Aureimonas sp. SA4125: one gene and its partner. The protein of the gene in region 1 interacts with the protein of each later gene in a pairwise test. Links are inferred from orthologs where the notes say so. Each region holds a gene or a part of one and is shown on either strand. Other genes may lie near its edges.

What was found.
Region 2: the proteins of parE (region 1) and Sa4125_RS03565 interact in binary tests that used the Escherichia coli proteins (3 or more experiments, as listed by UniProt). The link is inferred for Aureimonas sp. SA4125 from one-to-one orthologs.

Annotation. Positions count from the first base shown.
Region 1 is NZ_AP025032.1:2,229,412-2,232,666, forward strand. Bases 262-3,203 are described here. They hold parE (DNA topoisomerase IV subunit B), read right to left. Parts: upstream 2,788-3,203; coding sequence 736-2,787; downstream 262-735. Other genes in these bases: Sa4125_RS10325 (hypothetical protein), read right to left, coding at 262-689; Sa4125_RS10335 (alpha/beta hydrolase), read left to right, coding at 2,973-3,203. In the rest of the region: more of Sa4125_RS10325, read right to left, coding at 1-261; more of Sa4125_RS10335, read left to right, coding at 3,204-3,255. UniProt on the Escherichia coli protein: Topoisomerase IV is essential for chromosome segregation; it is the principal protein responsible for decatenating newly replicated chromosomes. It relaxes supercoiled DNA.
Region 2 is NZ_AP025032.1:780,894-784,121, reverse strand. The notes cover bases 215-3,129. They hold Sa4125_RS03565 (dihydroxyacetone kinase subunit DhaK), read right to left. Parts: upstream 2,216-3,129; coding sequence 1,214-2,215; downstream 215-1,213. Other genes in these bases: Sa4125_RS03560 (ABC transporter permease), read right to left, coding at 2,221-3,129; Sa4125_RS03570 (dihydroxyacetone kinase subunit L), read right to left, coding at 560-1,204; Sa4125_RS03575 (aldo/keto reductase), read right to left, coding at 215-517. Also shown: more of Sa4125_RS03575, read right to left, coding at 1-214; more of Sa4125_RS03560, read right to left, coding at 3,130-3,228. UniProt on the Escherichia coli protein: Dihydroxyacetone binding subunit of the dihydroxyacetone kinase, which is responsible for the phosphoenolpyruvate (PEP)-dependent phosphorylation of dihydroxyacetone via a phosphoryl group transfer from DhaL-ATP.

The DNA of each region.
Region 1 (3,255 bases):
GCCGGCCCGAAGGTGTAGGGCTGATCTTTGAAGTAGTGAAGTTCGTAGGTTTCGGCAATCTCGCCGTCGGAAGGCACGATGTCGAAGAACAGCGTCAGGCCACTGGGCTCGTCTTCCGACGGCTCGTCGGCACGATAGCCGACAATGGCACCATTGACCGTCGTGATCTCCTTGATCTCGGTGGTCGACAAGACGCTCGTCGCTCCCGCGGACTTGTCGATCTGCTGGATGAAGAAGCGGTAGATCTCCTTTTCCGCCGGCCCTGACTGCACCATGGCGGTGCGCCACACGCCGTTCTTGTCGCCGTCGGTCCAGGGACCGACGATCTGCACGTCCTCGATGAGCGTCGGCAGCGACTGCACGGCAGTCAGAACCTCGTCGTCTGCCGGGCTCACCGCTGTGGCGTCGGGAACAGGGGTTACAGAGCTGGCAGCCGCTGGAGCTGTGGCGGGAGCGGCGGCATCCGGCGCGGGCGCCGTTGCTGCCGCAGGCTTTTCGGCGGCGGCAGGGGCCGCTGGAGCGGGCGTCGCCGGTGCCGGTGCGTCGGGCGCCGTGGCGGCCGGGGGCGTATAAGGCGCTGGCGCCGCAGGAGCGGCAGCCGGGGTTTCGGCCTGCGACCAGGCGGTGAGCGGCTGCAGGCCAAGCGCTGCGGCCGCGATGCCGGCGAGAAGAGCTGTGCGGGTCGTCATCGTGTCGTTCCCTTGCCTGTTGTCGTAGAGCCTGCGGAAGCCGGCATCACACGTCGAGATCGACAGCGAAGGCCGCCCGATCCTGGATGAAGCGGAAGCGGGCATCGGGCCGGTTGCCCATCAGCGCGTCGACCGCCCCGGCGGTTCCCGATTCCGGCGTCTCGTCGATGGCCACCTGCAGGAGCGTGCGCTTCCTCGGATCCATCGTCGTTTCCTTCAGCTGCGAGGGCAGCATTTCGCCAAGACCCTTGAAGCGGCTGACCTCGACCTTGCCCTTGCCCTTGAACTCCCGCGCCATCAGCCGTTCGCGGTCCTTGTCGTCGCGGGCATAGGCCACTTTCCCGCCCTGCGCGAGCCGGTACAGCGGCGGAACGGCGAGGAAGAGGTGGCCCTGGCGGATGAGGTCGTGCATTTCCTGGTAGAAGAAGGTGATGAGCAGCGAGGCGATATGGGCGCCGTCGACATCGGCGTCGGTCATGATGATCACGCGCTCATAGCGCAGGTCTTCTTCGCGGTAGCGCGCGCGGGTGCCACAGCCGAGCGCCTGGATGAGATCGGAGATCTGCTGGTTGGCGCTGAGCTTTTCGCGACCGGCGCTGGCGACATTGAGGATCTTGCCGCGCAGCGGCAGGATCGCCTGGCGGGCGCGGTCCCGCGCCTGCTTGGCCGAGCCGCCAGCGGAATCGCCTTCGACGATGAAGAGTTCCGCGCCTGCCGCGCCGCTCTGCGAGCAGTCGGCGAGCTTGCCGGGCAGGCGGAGCTTGCGCGTCGCGCTCTTGCGGTTGACTTCCTTTTCCTGGCGCCGCCGCAGCCGCTCGTCGGCGCGGTCGACAACCCAGTCGATCAGCCTTGCCGCATCCTGCGGCGAGGAGGCGAGCCAGATGTCGAAGCTGTCGCGGATCGAGCTCTCGACGATGCGCTGCGCCTCGGCGGTGGCAAGGCGGTCCTTGGTCTGCCCGACGAATTCCGGCTCGCGGATGAAGATCGACAGCATGGCCGAGGCCGAGATCATCACGTCGTCGGCGATGACGGCGGCGGCCTTCTTGTTGCCGGAGACTTCCGCAAACGCCTTCAGCCCGCGCGTCAGGACCGAACGCAGGCCGGCTTCGTGCGTGCCGCCTTCAGGCGTCGGGATGGTGTTGCAGTAGGAGCGGACGAAACCGTCGCCGCCCGTCCAGCTGACAGCCCATTCGACCGCGCCGTGGCCGGAGACCTTCTCGGTCCGGCCGGCAAAGGTCTGGCTGGTGACGCGCTGCTCGTCACCGAGAGAGCCTTCGAGATAGTCCTTGAGGCCGCCGGGAAAGTGGAATGTCGCGCGCGCCGGCGTCTTGCCGTCGGCGGGCAGGAGCGCGGGATCGCAGGCCCAGCGGATTTCGACGCCGCCGAAGAGATAGGCCTTGGACCGCGCCATCTGCAGGAGACGCGCCGGGTCGAAGGCGGCGTTCGCGCCGAAGATCTGCGTGTCCGGCAGGAAGCGCACCTTCGTGCCGCGGCGATTGTGGACCTCGCCGACTTCCTCCAGCGGACCGACGGCATGACCGCGCTCGTAGACCTGGCGGTAGAGCTTGCGGTTGCGCGCGACTTCCACTTCGAGCCGCGACGACAATGCGTTGACGACCGAGACGCCGACGCCGTGCAGCCCGCCGGAGGTCTCGTAGACCTTTGAATCGAACTTTCCGCCGGCATGCAGCGTGGTCATGATGACCTCCAGCGCCGAGCGGTTGGTGTATTTCGGATGCGGGTCGACCGGGATGCCGCGGCCGTTGTCGGTGACGGCGAGATAGCCGTCGGCCTCCAGCGAGACCTCGATGAAATTCGCGTGGCCGGCGACGGCCTCGTCCATGGCGTTGTCGATCACCTCGGCGAAGAGGTGGTGCATCGCCTTCTCATCGGTTCCGCCGATATACATGCCGGGCCGACGGCGCACCGGCTCCAGGCCCTCCAGCACCTCGATGTCGGCCGCGGTGTAGCTCGCCTCCGCCGATCCCGGCGCCGCAGCCTTCGCCGCCGACAGCGCGTCGACCGCCTTTGGCCGGGCCGGGGACCTGACAGTGCGCACCTTGGCGGCCGCGCCTCCGGAGAAGAGATCATCGCTCATGATGCGCTGCAAGCTGCCTTGTTTCCGAGCCCTTGGCGGGATGAGGTATCACGGCAATGGACTATACTTTCACGAAATGTTCTTCAACCCGGCAGCGCTCAAAAGGCGGCGCAGACAGCAACTACCAACAGTTTTCGACCCCTGCGTGGCTTGCGCGTCGCGCCAGTTTCGGCAAGGAAACCGGCATGGCCGTAATGCTTCTCTCCCGCGCCGTCCTCGCCTTCGCCGCACTGGCGTTTCTGGCGGACCAAGCGCCTGCCGCGCCGGCGCAGCTTGCACCTTTCAAGGACGCGCTCTTCGCCTATCCGCCGCTGACCGCCATCAGCGACGACGGCGACCTCATCGACGTCGACTACTCCGAGCTTCGCGACATCAACGGCCGCGACGAGATCCCGGAGCGACGGGTGAAGCCCTCCTATGTCGACCTTGCGCCGCTCGCGCGCCAGGAAGAGTCCGTCGTATCGACAC
Region 2 (3,228 bases), 1.4 Mb from region 1 along the record:
TCTCCGAGGCCATGAGGGATTTCATCAGCTGCCAGCCGGTGTAGTTGGAGCAGCCGGAATACCGGATCTTGCCTTGGCGGATCAGCGTGTCGAGCGCCTCCATCGTCTCCTCGACCGGGGTCGAACCGTCCCATTCGTGGATATGATAGATATCGATGTGATCGGTTCGCAGGCGTTTCAGGCTGCGCTCGCATTCCCGGATCAGATGCCAGCGGCTGGCGCCTTCGTCATTGGGCCCGTCGCCGATCCGCATGCGCGCCTTGGATGAAATGACGACCTCGTCGCGACGACCGGCCAGGGCTTCTCCGAGAACCTCCTCGGCCTGTCCCGCGGAATACATGTTGGCCGTGTCGACGAAGTTCACCCCGTGATGGAGGCAGCAGTCGATGAGACGACGGGCCTCCCGGGCGTCCTGGGCACCGACCATGGCAAAGGGTCCCTGACCACCGAACGTAAAGGTCCCCATGGCGATGGCGGAGACCTTCAGGCCGCTTCTCCCCAACAGGCGATATTCCATCAGTCGTTCCTTCGATTGTGTGTGGACGCTTTCCGCGTCGACCTAACCCTTTTTGGAGGCGACGAAATCCCGCAGCGTCTCGACGAGGATCACCGCGACGGTTCCGCCGGCGTCGGCAAGGCCGCGCGACTTCTCCTGGAAGGCCGCGGCCTTGCCATGCTGGGCGACGAGGTCCTTGGTCGCTTCGAGGGCTGCGGCAGCAGAGGCGGCCGCAGCGGTCAGGGCCGCCTCGAGCGGGGAATTTTGCCCGGCTTCGGCGGTGAACGTCTCGGCGACGGGATGCAGCACGTCGAGAACCGTCTTGTCGCCGACGGCGGCGCGGCCGCGCTGGGCCACCCCGTCGCGATAGGCCGTCCAGAAGCGGGCGAGGGCCGGCGTATCGATACGATCGACGCCCTCGATCGCCTTGGATCCGCGCAGGAATCCCGTCGCCATCAACGTGCCCATCGTCGAGGGCGCGGCCCTGGCGATCGCCGTCCCCGCGATCTTCATCTGCTCGGCGGGGCTCGGCGCCTCGAGGGCTGCCACCGCGTCGCGGGCGGCGGCAAAACCCTTCGCCATGGTGATCCCGAGATCGCTGTCCCCGACCTTTCCGTCGAGCGCGATCAGAAAATCCCGCTTGTCCTCGAAAACCGCGGCGAAGCGCTCGAACAGCGCTGTCACGTCTCGCGTGGTCAGAGCTTCCATGAGGCGCCCTCAGCCGGAAATATGCTGGAAGAACGGCGTGTTGGCCGCCCGTGCGATCAATGGCGCGAGTTCGTCGTCCAGATGCAGGACCGACACGGATGCACCGGCCATCTCCATCGAGGTGGCAAACTCGCCGACAAAGACGTGCCGCACACGCACGCCGATGGCGTCGAACCGCTGCCACACCCGGCGGTACATGATGTAGAGTTCCTCGAGCGGCGTGCTGCCGAGGCCGTTCATCAGGACGGCGACCTCGTCGCCCTTCCGGTAGTCCTGCTCGGCGACGATGCGATCGATCAGCGCGTCGACGACGTCGTCGGCGCGGGCGAGGCTGGTGCGGGAAATGCCGGGCTCGCCATGGATGCCCATGCCGATCTCCATCTCGTCCGCCCCGATCTCGAAACTCGGGCGTCCGATTTCCGGAACGATGCAGGCCGACAGAGCGACGCCCATCGTCCGGGTGCGCTGGCGCGCCTTGTCGGCGATGCGCGTCACTTCCGCGAGTGTCCTCATCTCCGCCGCCGCCGCGCCGGCCGCCTTGTAGAGAAAGAAGATGCCGGCCACGCCGCGACGCTTGTGTTCCTCGCCGACCACCGAGGAGGCGACATCGTCATTGCCGATGACCGTGGAAACGCTGATCCCGTCGAGATCGGCGAGTTCTGCGGCCATGTCGAAGTTCATGATATCGCCGGTGTAATTGCCGTAGAGGTAGAGGACGCCCGAGCCCTGGTCCACGTATTTGGTGACCTCGAGGATCTGCTCGGAACTCGGCGACTGGAACACGCCGCCGACGGCGGCCCCGTCGAGCATGCCGTCGCCGACATAGCCGAGAAACAGCGGCAGGTGGCCCGAGCCGCCGCCGGTCACGATGCCGACCTTGCCGGCGACGGGCTTTGCCGTGACGAAGCAGCGCTTGTCCTCGGCAACGCTGCGCACCTGTGGATGCGCGAGGTAGATCCCCTCCAGCATTTCGTCGGCGAAGTCTTCGGGCTTGTTCAGAAATTTCTTCATGGGGCTCACTTCACGCTCTGGGAGTGGAACTTGCGCTGGCGCGTCACGAAGAAGGCGCCCGCGAGGAGGATGAAACTGCCGACGACGACGCGCTGCCATGTGCTGGGAATGCCGATGAGCACGAGGACATTGTCGACGACCGTGATCAGGAGGACTCCGAGCACCGTGCCGAAGACCGATCCCGTCCCCCCCGTGATGCGCGCCCCGCCGAGGACGACGGCCGCGATCACGCTGATTTCCGTTCCGACCAGATCGAACGGATTGGCCATCCTGTTGGCGCAGACGTGGATGATGCCGGCGAGCCCGGCCAGCGCGCCGGCATAGGAAAAGACGAAGACGTGGACGATGCGCTGGTCGTAGCCGAGACGGGCGGCGACCTGCGGATTTCCGCCGGTCGCGAAGATCGCCCGCCCCATCAGCGTGCGCTTGAACAGAAACCAGGTCACCAGCGCTGCGGCGGGAAAGACGAGGAAGTAGAGCGGCAGGGAGATGACGGCGCCGTTGGCGGTTTCGATCGAAAAGAACGAGGCCCGTCCGAACGAGAGCATCTGCGGCGGCAGTTCCATCAACCAGACCGTGCCGATGAAGGCCAGGAGGATGCCGCGGAACAGGTACTGCGTCCCGATCGTCACGATCAAAGACGGCACTCTCAGACCATGCACCAGGAGCCCGTTGACCGCGCCGAGGGCGGCCCCCAGAAGGATGGCGATCCCCACGATGGCGACGGCCGGCATCCAGGGGGCGACCTGCAGCACGAAAAGCGTCAACGAGTACATCGCCAGCGCCGCGATGGCCGTGAAGGAGACGTCGATCCCGCCGGCCGCGAGGACCACGAAGACGCCGAGAGCAAAAAGCCCCGTCACGACGCTGGCCCGGCCCATGTCGATCAGCGAGGAGGCTTGCAGGAAGGCTGGATTGATCAGCGCGACGGCGGTGCAGATCGCGACGAGGATCGTCAGGCTGACGATTTCCGGACGTCGCCGCAGCAGATCCGCGACGGGTGCAAGGCCCTT